DNA from 4 places in the Pseudomonas sp. Con_6 genome. Region 1 is predicted to be linked to each of the others. Evidence: predicted binding sites of a transcription regulator. Region 1 holds the regulator's gene; each other region holds the start of a gene.
The links. The regulator sigma-54, encoded in region 1, starts transcription at its own class of promoters, with help from an activator protein. The targets are predictions, from matches to a motif close to ANTGGCATNNANNTTGCTNT.

Region 1 (3,113 bases):
GACATCAAGCAGATCATCCATCATCTGAAGGCCAAGGGCATCGGCGTGCTGATCACCGACCACAACGTCCGTGAAACCCTGGATATCTGCGAAACCGCTTACATCGTCAACGATGGCCAACTGATCGCCGAAGGCGATTCGGAAACCATCCTGGCCAACCAGTTGGTGAAAGAGGTCTACCTCGGCCACGAGTTCCGCCTGTAGGCCAAGTACCGGAGTGACTGAGCGCTGGCATTCAGCCATTATTGCGGCTTAATTGTTACAGCGCTCTAGGCAAACGCATCAATTTCAGGCATATATCTTGCTTAAAATTGGCGCCCCGCGCCGTGTAGTAGATGGCGCATGCGCGCCGGCGAATAAGGTGTTAAGCCCCAGCCATGAAACCATCGCTCGTCCTAAGAATGGGCCAGCAACTGACGATGACCCCGCAGTTGCAACAGGCCATCCGACTGCTCCAGCTTTCCACGCTGGACCTGCAGCAGGAAATCCAGGAAGCCCTGGAGTCGAACCCGATGCTCGAACGCCAGGAAGAAGGCGACGACTTCGATAACAGCGACCCCATGGCCGACAACGCCGAGAGCAAACCGGTCGCGGAAGCGCAGGAAAGCAGCTTCGAGCAATCCGCGCCCAGCGCGGAAAACCTCGAGGAAGGCGAATGGAGCGAGCGCATTCCCAATGAGCTGCCGGTTGACACCGCTTGGGAAGACATCTACCAGACCAGCGCCAGCAGCCTGCCCAGCAACGACGATGACGAGTGGGACTTCACCACCCGCACCTCCGCAGGCGAAAGCCTGCAGAGCCACCTGCTCTGGCAGTTGAACCTGGCACCAATGTCGGACACCGACCGGCTGATCGCCGTCACCCTGATCGACTGCATCAACAACCAGGGCTACCTCGACGAGACCCTGGAAGAAATCTGCGACTCCTTCGACCCCGAGCTCGACATCGAGCTGGACGAGGTCGAAGCCGTCCTGCACCGCATCCAGCAGTTCGAGCCCGCGGGCATCGGCGCACGCAACCTCGGCGAGTGCCTGTTGCTGCAACTGCGCCAACTGCCACCCAACACGCCATGGATGAGCGAGGCGCAGCGCCTGGTCAGTGACTACATCGACCTGCTCGGCAGCCGCGACTACAGCCAGTTGATGCGCCGCATGAAACTCAAGGAAGACGAGCTGCGCCAGGTCATCGAGCTGGTGCAGAGCCTGAACCCGCGCCCCGGCTCGCAGATCGAGTCGAGCGAGCCGGAATACGTGGTCCCCGACGTGATCGTGCGCAAGGACAACGAGCGCTGGCTGGTGGAGCTGAACCAGGAAGCGGTGCCGCGCCTGCGGGTCAACCCGCAGTACGCCGGCTTCGTCCGCCGCGCCGATACCAGCGCCGACAACACCTTCATGCGCAACCAGTTGCAGGAAGCGCGCTGGTTCATCAAGAGCCTGCAAAGCCGCAACGAGACGCTGATGAAGGTGGCGACCCAGATCGTCGAGCACCAGCGCGGTTTCCTCGACCACGGCGACGAGGCCATGAAGCCGCTGGTCCTGCACGACATCGCCGAGGCGGTGGGCATGCACGAATCGACCATATCCCGGGTGACCACACAGAAATACATGCACACCCCCCGCGGGATCTATGAGCTGAAATACTTTTTCTCCAGTCACGTGAGCACCTCCGAAGGCGGGGAATGCTCGTCCACTGCCATCCGCGCGATCATCAAGAAACTGGTTGCCGCGGAAAATCAGAAAAAGCCATTGAGTGACAGCAAGATCGCTGGTTTACTGGAGGCACAAGGCATCCAGGTAGCACGTCGCACCGTCGCCAAGTACCGCGAGTCCCTCGGTATCGCACCATCGAGTGAACGCAAGCGATTGATGTGACCTTCCCTGAGATGTGCCATCGCAATTCAGTGGCAGGCGCAACACCTGCCTCTTTATGCACGGCAACAAAGGAGAAGCAGTATGCAAGTCAACATCAGTGGACAACATGTAGAAGTCACCGAGGCCCTGCGTACCTACATCGGGGAAAAACTCGCCCGGCTCGAGCGCCACTATGACCGCATCACCAATGTGCAGGTGATCCTCAAGGTCGAGAAGCTGGAACAGAAGATCGAGGCGACCTTGCAGATTCCTGGCGGTGAAGTGGTAGCGAATGCAGAGCACGAAGACATGTATGCCGCCATCGACCTCCTGACCGACAAGCTCGACCGCCAACTGAAAAAACACAAGGAAAAACAGCAAAGTCTGCTGCAAGGTGCAGCCGCCCGCTGATCCCCCTCATCCATGATCCGACTTGAATCCATTCTGACCCCCGGCCGTTCCCTCGTGAACGTGCCGGGCGGCAGTAAAAAGCGCGTACTCGAACAGATCGCCAACCTGATCGGGAAGGAAGTTCCCGAACTGGACACCCAGGACGTGTTCAAGAGCCTGATCGACCGGGAGAAACTCGGCTCGACGGGCTTCGGCAATGGCATCGCCATTCCACACTGTCGCCTCAAGGGCTGCACCAGTCCGATCAGCGCGCTGCTGCATCTGGACGCCCCCATCGATTTCGACGCCATCGACGGCGCACCGGTAGACCTGCTGTTCGTGCTGCTGGTACCGGAAGCCGCCACCGATGCACACCTCGAGCTGCTCCGCCAGATTGCCAGCATGCTCGACCGCAAGGACGTGCGTGACAAGCTGCGCGCCGCCACCAGCAGCGCCGCCCTGTACCAGGTTGTCCTGGACGAACAGAACGGAAGCTGAGCCATGCGCCTGATCATTGTCAGTGGCCGTTCCGGATCCGGCAAAAGTACGGCCCTCGATGTCCTTGAAGACAATGGTTTCTACTGTATCGATAACCTCCCCGCCGGCCTGCTTCCGCAGTTGGCGGAGAGCGCATTGATCAATACCGAATTGCTGCAACCGCGAGTGGCGGTGTCGATCGACGCCCGCAACCTGCCCAGTCACCTGACGCGATTCCCCGAGCTGCTCGACGAAGCCCGTGCCCGCCACATCCAGTGCGATGTGCTGTACCTGGACGCCGACGAGGAAACCCTGCTCAAACGTTTTTCCGAAACCCGCCGCCGCCACCCGCTGACCAACCCGGACCGTTCCTTGGCCGAAGCAATCCGGGTCGAG
Region 2 (3,113 bases), 750 kb from region 1:
GGGTTGGCAGCCGGATCCGGGAAGCGGGCTTCGATACGGCGGGCTTTAGGGCTGCCGACGTAAGGAATACGGATCGAGGCGGAACGGTTGCGAGCCGAGTAGGCCAGCATGACCGGCGCTTCGAAACCTGGGACCAGACGCTTGTAGGAGTTGGTCGACGGGTTGGTGAAGCCGTTCAGTGCCTTGCCGTGCTTGATGATGCCGCCGATGAAGTACAGGGCGGTGTCGGACAGGCCGGCATAGCCTTCGCCGGAGAAGGTGTTCTTGCCTTCTTTCCAGATCGACATGTGCACGTGCATGCCCGAACCGTTGTCACCGTACAGTGGCTTCGGCATGAAGGTCGCGGTGCGGCCGTAGGCATCGGCAACGTTGTGCACGACGTACTTCAGGGTCTGAACTTCGTCAGCTTTCTTCACCAGGGTGTTGAACTTGACGCCGATTTCGTTCTGGCCGGCAGTCGCCACTTCGTGGTGGTGAACTTCGACGACCTGACCCATTTCTTCCAGTGCGTTGCACATGGCGGTACGGATTTCGTGGTCGTGGTCGAACGGCGGAACCGGGAAGTAGCCGCCTTTGACGCCTGGACGGTGGCCTTTGTTACCGCCTTCGACGTCCTGGTCGGACATCCAGGAGCCTTGCTCGGAGAAGATCTTGAACATCGAGCCGGAGATGTCGGACTTGAACTTCACTTCGTCGAAGATGAAGAACTCAGGCTCCGGACCTGCGAACACGGTGTCACCGATAGCGGTGCTTTTCAGGTATTCCTCGGCGCGCTTGGCGATCGCACGTGGGTCGCGATCGTAGCCTTGCATGCTGGAAGGTTCGATGATGTCGCAGACCAGGATCAGGGTCGGCTCTTCGGTGAACGGGTCCAGGACGGCGGTGTCGTCGACCGGCATCAGGATCATGTCGGAGGCTTCGATGCCTTTCCAGCCAGCGATGGAGGAACCGTCGAACATCTTGCCGACTTCGAAGAAGTCGTCATCCAGCGCGTCACGGGCTGGCATGGTCACGTGGTGCTGAGTGCCGCGGGTATCGGTGAAGCGCAGATCAATCCACTTGACGTCATGATCTTTGATGAGTTGAACCGACTTCGACATAGTGTCCTCCGGGTGGGGTAGAGCGTGCCTGTGCAGCCCTTCAATTTGGGTGATGCCGGGCGCGAATAGTCGGCCAGGGCAACCTGCATCACAAGGGAGCAAATTGCATGCCAGTGCCCGGAAATGGGATTTATGCCCCGTTTTCTCGCGTTTCAGCCCTTTCTGTAAGAAATCTCGATTTTTTCTGCACTCTTTGGATGCGTAAAAAAGTCGAAATGAACCAAATTGGTGCGCGATAAAGCGATCGGACAAAAGTTGGTCAAACCTTGAGCAATTTCCGCTATAATCCGCGCCCCCCTTTTTCGACTGGCCGCTCGCGCGCTGTTTTCAATGAAACTGATCGTCAAAGTTTTTCCGGAAATCACCATCAAGAGCCGCCCGGTCCGCAAGCGGTTCATTCGTCAGCTCGGCCGTAACATCCGTGCCGTGCTGCGCGAACTCGACCCTGAGGTCAAGGTCGACGGCGTCTGGGACAACCTCGAAGTGGTCACCCGCATCGAGGACGAGAAAGTACTGCGCGAGATGACCGAGCGCCTGACCTGCATGCCGGGCATCGCCCACTTCCTTCAGGTCGACGAATATCCGCTGGGCGACTTCGACGACATCGTCGCCAAGTGCAAGGCGCATTTCGGCCATCTGCTGGCCGGCAAGCGCTTCGCCGTGCGCTGCAAACGTGGCGGCCACCACGACTTCACCTCGATGGACGTCGACCGCTATGTCGGCAGCCAGCTGCGCCAGCAGTGCGGCGCCGCCGGTATCGACCTGCGTACCCCGGAAGTGGAAGTGCGCATCGAGGTCCGCGACAAGCGCCTGTACGTGATCCACAACCAGCACAAGGGCATCGGCGGCTACCCGCTGGGTGCGCTGGAGCAGACCCTGGTGCTGATGTCCGGTGGCTTCGACTCCACCGTGGCGGCCTTCCAGATGATGCGCCGCGGCCTGATGACCCACTTCTGCTTCTTCAACCTCGGCGGCCGTGCCCACGAACTGGGGGTGATGGAAGTCGCCCACTACCTGTGGAAGAAGTACGGCAGCAGTCAGCGCGTGTTGTTCGTCAGCGTGCCGTTCGAGGAAGTGGTTGGCGAGATCCTCGGCAAGGTCGACAACAGCTACATGGGCGTGACCCTCAAGCGCATGATGCTGCGTGCCGCTGAACGGGTTGCCGACCGTCTGGAAATCGATGCGCTGGTCACCGGCGAAGCGATTTCCCAGGTTTCCAGCCAGACCCTGCCCAACCTTGCGGTGATCGACTCGGCCACCGAGAAACTGGTGTTGCGTCCGCTGCTGGCCAGCCACAAGCAGGACATCATCGACCAGGCCTACGAAATCGGCACCGCCGAGTTTGCCAAGCACATGCCGGAATACTGCGGCGTGATTTCGGTGAACCCGACCACCTGTGCCAAGCGCCACCGCGTCGCCCACGAAGAAAAGCAGTTCGACATGGAAGTGCTGGACCGTGCGCTGGAACGCGCCCGTTTCATTTCCATCGACAACGTGATCGACGAACTGGGCCAGGACATCCAGGTCGAAGAGCTGAGCGAAGCCCTGCCGGGCCAGATCGTCATCGACATCCGTCACCCGGATGCCCAGGAAGACGAACCTCTGCAGCTCGACGGCATCGAAGTCCAGGCCGTGCCGTTCTACGCCCTGAACAGTCGCTTCAAGCACCTGGATGCCAACCGTCAATATTTGCTCTATTGCGATAAAGGTGTCATGAGCCGCCTGCATGCTCATCACCTGCTCAGTGAGGGACACGCCAATGTGCGCGTTTATCGCCCCGCCTAGGAAGCACGATGGCGACCGTTCTCGCCATCGTCCTCCCGACCGGATTTCCTGCTCCGTTTACTGAAACCCGCTGCCCTGGCGGCGGCACCGAATACCTGAGATCGAGATACACACAGTGATTGAGAATCTGCGCAACATCGCCATCATCGCCCACGTTGACCATGGTAAAACCACCCTGGTCGACAAACTCCTGCGCCAGTCCGGCACCCTGGAGCGTAACGAGCTCAA
Region 3 (3,113 bases), 2.9 Mb from region 1:
TGGCCGATCACGATAAGCTTGTCCGGGGTGATCTCGCCGCCGGGAATCCGCGGCACCACCGAGTAGGTGCCGTTCTTCTGCATGTTGGCCATGAAGGTGTCGTTGGTGTCCTGCAGCGGCACCAGCGAAGGGTCCATGATCGGCTGGTTCCAGCACGAGGCAAGGATCGAGCCGACGGTAGGCTTGCAGATAGCGCAGCCGATATGCCCCTTGCCATGCCTGGCGAGCAACTCGGCGAAATCCCGAATGCCTTCGACCCGCACCAGCGCGTAGAGCTCCTGGCGGGTATAGGCGAAGTGCTCGCACAGACTCTTGTCGACGCTGACCCCGCGGGCGCTCAATTCATGCTCGAAGACCTGCTTGAGCAGTGCTGCGCAGCCGCCACAGCCGGTGGCTGCCTTGGTGCAGCTCTTCAACGCCGCCAGGTCGCCACAACCACCGTCGATGGCGGCGCACACCGCGCCCTTGCTGACGTTGTGACAGGAGCAGATGGTCGCGCTGTCCGGCAGGGCATCCGCGCCCAGGGCCGGAGCACCGCCGGTCTGCGGCAGGATCAACGCGGCCGGGTCGGCTGGCACGGCAATGCCGTTCTGCACGTATTGCAGCAGGGTGTCGTAGTAGCTGTTGTCGCCCACCAGCACCGCGCCGATCACCCGCTTGCCGCTGGCGTCGAGCACCAGCCGCCGGTAACTGCTGCCGCCCTCGTCGATGAAGCGATAACTGCGGGCGCCCGGGGTGGCGCCGTGAGCATCGCCGATGGAACCGACATCGACGCCGAGCAGCTTGAGCTTGGTCGACATGTCGGCACCGGTGAACGCCGTGGCCACCTGCCCCGCCAGCGCCGCAGCAAGGTTGCGCGCCATGGCGTAGCCGGGGGCGACCAGGCCGAACACGCTGCCGTTCCACGACGCGCATTCGCCGATGGCGTAGATATACGGATCACTGCTGCGGCAGTCACCATCGATCACAATCCCGCCACGAGGCGCCACCTCCAGGTCACAGGCGCGGGCCAGGGAGTCCTGCGGGCGAATGCCGGCGGAGAACACGATCAGGTCGGTTTCAAGGAACTCGCCGCCATCGAAATTCATCCGGTAGCGATAATCGTCACCGGCGACGATGGCCTGGGTCGCCCGCGCCACATGCACGCCGACACCCAGCGCCTCGATCCGCGCCCGAAGCGCGGCACCGCCCTCGCCGTCCAGTTGCACCGGCATCAAGCGCGGGGCGAACTCCACCACATGGGCTTCCAGGCCGAGGGACTTCAGGGCGTTGGCCGCCTCCAGGCCGAGCAGGCCACCGCCGACCACCACGCCGCGCCGGGCACTGGCTGCGGCGGCGCGGATTCCATCGAGGTCGTCGAGGGTACGATAGACCAGCCGGGCCGCGCCTTCGGAACCCTGGATCGGCGGCACGAAGGGATAGGAACCGGTGGCGAGGATCAGCCGGTCGTAGGCATAGCGACCCTTGGCAGTGACCACTTCGCGACGCTCGCGATCGAGTTCCAGCACCGCTTCGCCCAGATGCAGGGTCACCCCCGGCGTGGCATACAGGTCGGCGTCGCCCAGCGCGAGCGCCTCGGCATCGCTGCCACTGAAATACTCGGACAGGTGCACGCGGTCATAGGCGCGCTGGCGTTCCTCACCGAACACCCGCACCTCGAAACGGGCCAGGGCGCCGCGCTCGATCAGTTGCTCGACGCAGTGGTGACCGACCATGCCGTTGCCGACGATGACCAGCCTTTCTCGTTGTTCGATGGACGCGATGGCGTTCATGCCTGGATCCTCACGGTATGAAAAGCACAAAAAAAGGCGCCTGGAGCCGAAGCTCCAGGCGCCTTTGCCTGGTTCTGTATCGTTATGGTCCGTTGGGGTGATCGACGTTGACCACCTGGACGTTGTGCGGAGTTAAAAGCAGGTTGTGTGCCAGGTGCGGGATTAGCCTGGGATCAAGGGCCCCAGAGATTTTCAGTGGTTTTAATTGAACCAAGCTGGTGCAGAAGTCACAGGTTTGCAGCACGTTGATGCAGGGACCTCATCCGCAAGCTCAATACACATCCCGCAGATACCGCCTGTCCCGCCCCATCTGCGCGACATACTCGGCCGCCTCCGCAGCACTCATCCCGCCCTGTTCCGCCACCACGTCCTTAAGCGCCATATCGACATCCTTCGCCATCCGCCCCGCATCGCCGCAGACATAGAAGCAAGCCCCGTCCTGCAACCAGCGCCACAACTCTGCCCTATGCTCACGCATGCGCTGCTGCACATAGACCTTTTCCTCCTGGTCCCGCGAAAACGCCGTATCCAGCCGGGTCAGCAAACCGCTCTCGCACCACGCCAGCAACTCCTCGCGGTAGTAGAAATCACAGGCCTCCCGCTGCTCGCCGAAGAACAGCCAGTTGCGCCCGCTCGCCCCCCGCGCCTCGCGCTCCTGGAGGAAGCCACGGAACGGCGCGATCCCCGTCCCCGGTCCCACCATGATCACCGGCCGGCTATCGTCTTCCGGCACGTGGAAATGCGCCGACGGCTGGGGAAAGATCGCCACCTGCAACTCGCCAGCACGATCAGCGAGGAAGGTCGAGCACACCCCTTTGCGCTGGCCATAGCGCACCGTCGATAGCGTCAGGTGTACCTGGCGCGGATGCTGGCGCGGGCTGGAACTGATGGAGTACAGCCGCGGCTGCAGGGGCTTGAGCAGCTCCAGCCAATCCGCCAACGACAACGACAGCGGGAATTCGCAGAGCAGGTCCGCCAGTTGCCGTCCCCACAGGGCGTCCTTGTCCCTGGGAAACGCCGGATGCGCGGCGGCAAAGCGTTCCTGCCACTGCGGCGTGACCCGGCTGATCTCCAGGTATCCACCCAGCGCCTCGCGTAGCGTCATCGGCGCCAGGCCCTTGAGCGAGACCTCGGCATCGGCGTCCAACCCGCTGCACTCGAGGATTTCCTCTACCAGCGCCGGACAGTTGCGCGGCCATACGCCCAAGGCATCGCCGGCTTCGTAGGACAGCTCACTGTCACCCAGGTCGAAGACGATCTGCCGGGTTTCCTTGCTCGCCCCGGGCCCGTTGAGCAGGCGGTTTTCCAGCAGTCGCGCGGGCAATGGCGCCTGCCGGCTGA
Region 4 (3,113 bases), 740 kb from region 1:
TCTGGCTGTTGGCCGAGCCGCCGTGGTTGCCGATGATCTCGCTGACTTCTTCCTGGCCCTTGCCGGTGACGGTGGCTACCAGGGTGTTGTTTTCGACGCTGTAGCTGTCGACCTTGAGCAGGGCGGAGGAACTGACGAGGTCGAGCTTGCCGTTCGGATCGATGGTGATGCCGTCGTCGGCCAGGATATCGATCCGGCCAGCGCTCAACAGCTTGTACACGCTGCCATTGGCGGCAAAGTCACTACCTTGGGCAGCCAGCTTGATCTGGGCGCCCTGGGCGAATTCGGCGGTGCCACTGAGGGCGAACACCGCGACATCCGGATTGGTGGCACTGCTCAGATTCAAGCCGATTGCCGAGTTGTAGGAAACGTAGAGATTGCCGTCGAGCCGGGTGTGCGGTGCCAGCAGATTCAGTTGCGCGGGTGGGTAGTCCTGGGCGCTTCCGACTTCCACCCAGTCTCGGGCGGCATCTTTCATCTGGATGTTGTAGCCCTCGCCACGCGATTCGACGGTCTTTCCGGTGAAGCGGGTATCGCCATTGACCTGGATCGACGAAAGGTCCATCAGGTTGCCGATCACCTGGCTGCCTTCTTCCAGTTCCAGGTAAACCTTGCCGCGGGGTGTCCATACGTCGATGGCCTGCTCATCCGAGCGCAATGTTCCACTGTTGATGATCCTCAGCGGCACCAGGTCGCCCAGGGAGCCGACGTTCGGGACATTGATGTCATAGCGGGTGATGTAGATGGCTGCCCAGCTTCCCTCGATGGTGCCGGTGTTGATGAAGTGATCACTGCCACCGTTGAAGCTGACGCCGCCAATATCGATGCCAAGAGCGTTTTGGCCGCGGGCAATGATGGTGCCGTGGTTCTCGATACCTGCGATATCGACCAGCTCGACTCTAGGGCCGTTGCCAGTGCCGAAGTTGTACCGGGCACTGAACTCGATACCGGTAGTATCTTCGCCCGTCCCTTGGATCAAGCCACGATTGATCACCTTGCCGGCGATTGCCCCGCCACGGATATCGATCGCGCTGGCTCCCTCGCCTTCGACGATGATGCGACCCTGTTCGCTGTTTATCAGGTCGCCGCCGATGCGGGCCGGGCTGCTGATGTTCATCCCGTTGGCAACGTCGTCACCCTCCATCGGTCCCCCTTTGGCCGACAGCAACCCTTCGTTGATCACGCTGCCGCCGATGTCTGCCAAGGCAATGCGCAGGCTGACGACACCGTCGCCCGTGGCACTGATGCTGCCTTTGTTGACGAGGTTGCCATCGACCCGGCTAATGAGCGGGCTGGCAGAAGTGGTGGGGGCCTGATCCAGATCCGCGCCGCCAGCGTAGTCACCCTTGCTGTCGATGGAGGCATTGAGAATCAGGTCTTTCTGCAGATGGCTGCCATGGATTTCGACAGGGGCGCTGGGTTGGGGGGCGTTGCCACTACCCTGGTCAACGACAACCTTGCCGTTGTCACCGCTATAGCTACCGGTGATTTCCAGGGTTTCGGCGTAGGTATGGTTTTCGCTCTTGAAGCCGGCATTGGTCAACTGCACGGTCTGGGCGTGGGCGGGAAGGGAGGTGGCGGCAACCGCCAGGGCGAGCAGGGTCTTGCGCAAACGAATGTAAGTCACGGTTCAATCCTTAAACGTCGTAGAGATCACGGTGCGGTCCTTGCGCGGCATAAGCCTTGTTGGCGGTAATAGCGATATGCCATGCAGCGAGCGAGCGGATGGTAAGGGACCAGCCATCAAAAGGACATACTTTTGGCGCCGGCTTTCCCTGCATCGTTGCCGCTTTTCGCCGCCGGTACTGGCAGCCAGCGGAAATCCATTGCCGCTTTTCTGGCATTGCCGCTTTGGCAAAATCACGAAAACCCCGGTTTCACTGGGTTTTCCTGTTTTGGCATGGGACTTGCTCTCTCATCGCCAACAGAACATCCGGTCAACCTCCGAAGGTTTCCCCGACATGAGCATCAGTTTCGACAAAGCGCTCGGTATCCATGAAAAGGCCCTGAGCTTCCGCGCCCAGCGCGCCGAGGTGCTGGCCAACAACATCGCCAACGCCGATACGCCGAACTACAAGGCGCGGGACATGGACTTCTCCAAGGTGCTCGCCGCCGAAACCGAGAAGACCCAGAAGGGCGGCCATTTCGCCCTGGATCGCACTAATGCCCGGCATATCGACGCCGAGGGCGTGACCCTCAGCGACGAGTCGCTGCAGTACCGCACGCCGATGCAGCCGTCGATCGACCAGAACACCGTCGATGCCCAGCTCGAGCAATCGAACTACGCGGAAAACGCCGTGGGTTTCCAGGCCAGCTTCACGCTGCTCAACAGTAAATTCAAAGGGCTGGTATCGGCCCTGCGCGGAGAGTAATCCATGTCCCTCGCCAGTGTTTTCAACATCGCCGGTAGCGGCATGAGCGCCCAGACCACCCGTCTGAACACCGTCGCTTCGAACATCGCCAACGCCGAGACCGTCTCGTCGAGCATCGACCAGACCTACCGCGCCCGTCACCCGGTGTTCGCCACCACCTTCCAGCAGGCGCAGAACAACGGCAGCCAGTCGCTGTTCCAGGACCAGGATGCGGCGGGGCAGGGCGTGCAGGTGCTTGGCGTGGTCGAGGACCAGAGCAACCTCGAGGCGCGATACGAGCCGAACCACCCTGCGGCGAACAAGGACGGCTACGTCTACTACCCGAACGTCAACGTAGTCGAGGAAATGGCCGACATGATCTCGGCCAGCCGCTCGTTCCAGACCAACGCCGAGTTGATGAACACGGCCAAGACCATGATGCAGAAAGTACTGACCCTGGGTCAGTGATTAAAGGACCGAGCCAATGGCCAGTGTCAACGATACGACTTCAGCGGTGAACCTCGGCGACGTCATCAAGTCGTCCGGGGTCAAGAGCGCCAGCGACCAGACCAGTGTCGCTTCCGCCACCAACAGTAAAAGCGGTGGGCAGACGCTCGGCAAGGACGCGTTCCTGCAACTGCTGGTGACCCAGATGCAGCACCAGAACCCGCTGGATCCGCAGGACAACAGCGAGTTCGTCGCCCAGCTGGCGCAGTTCAGCAGCCTGGAAGGCATCACCTCGCTGAACGAGTCCGTCACCGC

Region 2: a site for sigma-54 is predicted at 1,196-1,215, ahead of glnA (type I glutamate--ammonia ligase). Genes of this name have one in related genera too.
Region 3: a site for sigma-54 is predicted at 1,908-1,927, ahead of nirB (nitrite reductase large subunit NirB). Genes of this name have one in related genera too.
Region 4: a site for sigma-54 is predicted at 1,895-1,914, ahead of flgB (flagellar basal body rod protein FlgB). Genes of this name have one in related genera too.

What each region holds. Positions count from the first base shown of each region.
Region 1 covers NZ_CM182011.1:5,871,678-5,874,790, forward strand. Annotated here, with positions in the region: gene lptB (LPS export ABC transporter ATP-binding protein) at 1-204, shown strand, start outside; gene AC5QPF_RS26485 (RNA polymerase factor sigma-54) at 378-1,871, shown strand; gene hpf (ribosome hibernation-promoting factor, HPF/YfiA family) at 1,953-2,261, shown strand; gene ptsN (PTS IIA-like nitrogen regulatory protein PtsN) at 2,274-2,738, shown strand; gene rapZ (RNase adapter RapZ) at 2,742-3,113, shown strand, end outside.
Region 2 covers NZ_CM182011.1:6,624,871-6,627,983, reverse strand. Annotated here, with positions in the region: gene glnA (type I glutamate--ammonia ligase) at 1-1,100, opposite strand, end outside; gene thiI (tRNA uracil 4-sulfurtransferase ThiI) at 1,431-2,885, shown strand; gene typA (translational GTPase TypA) at 3,001-3,113, shown strand, end outside.
Region 3 covers NZ_CM182011.1:1,771,371-1,774,483, reverse strand. Annotated here, with positions in the region: gene nirB (nitrite reductase large subunit NirB) at 1-1,772, opposite strand, end outside; gene AC5QPF_RS08120 (molybdopterin-dependent oxidoreductase) at 2,044-3,113, opposite strand, start outside.
Region 4 covers NZ_CM182011.1:5,136,085-5,139,197, reverse strand. Annotated here, with positions in the region: gene AC5QPF_RS22855 (autotransporter domain-containing protein) at 1-1,627, opposite strand, end outside; gene flgB (flagellar basal body rod protein FlgB) at 1,962-2,372, shown strand; gene flgC (flagellar basal body rod protein FlgC) at 2,376-2,819, shown strand; gene flgD (flagellar hook assembly protein FlgD) at 2,836-3,113, shown strand, end outside.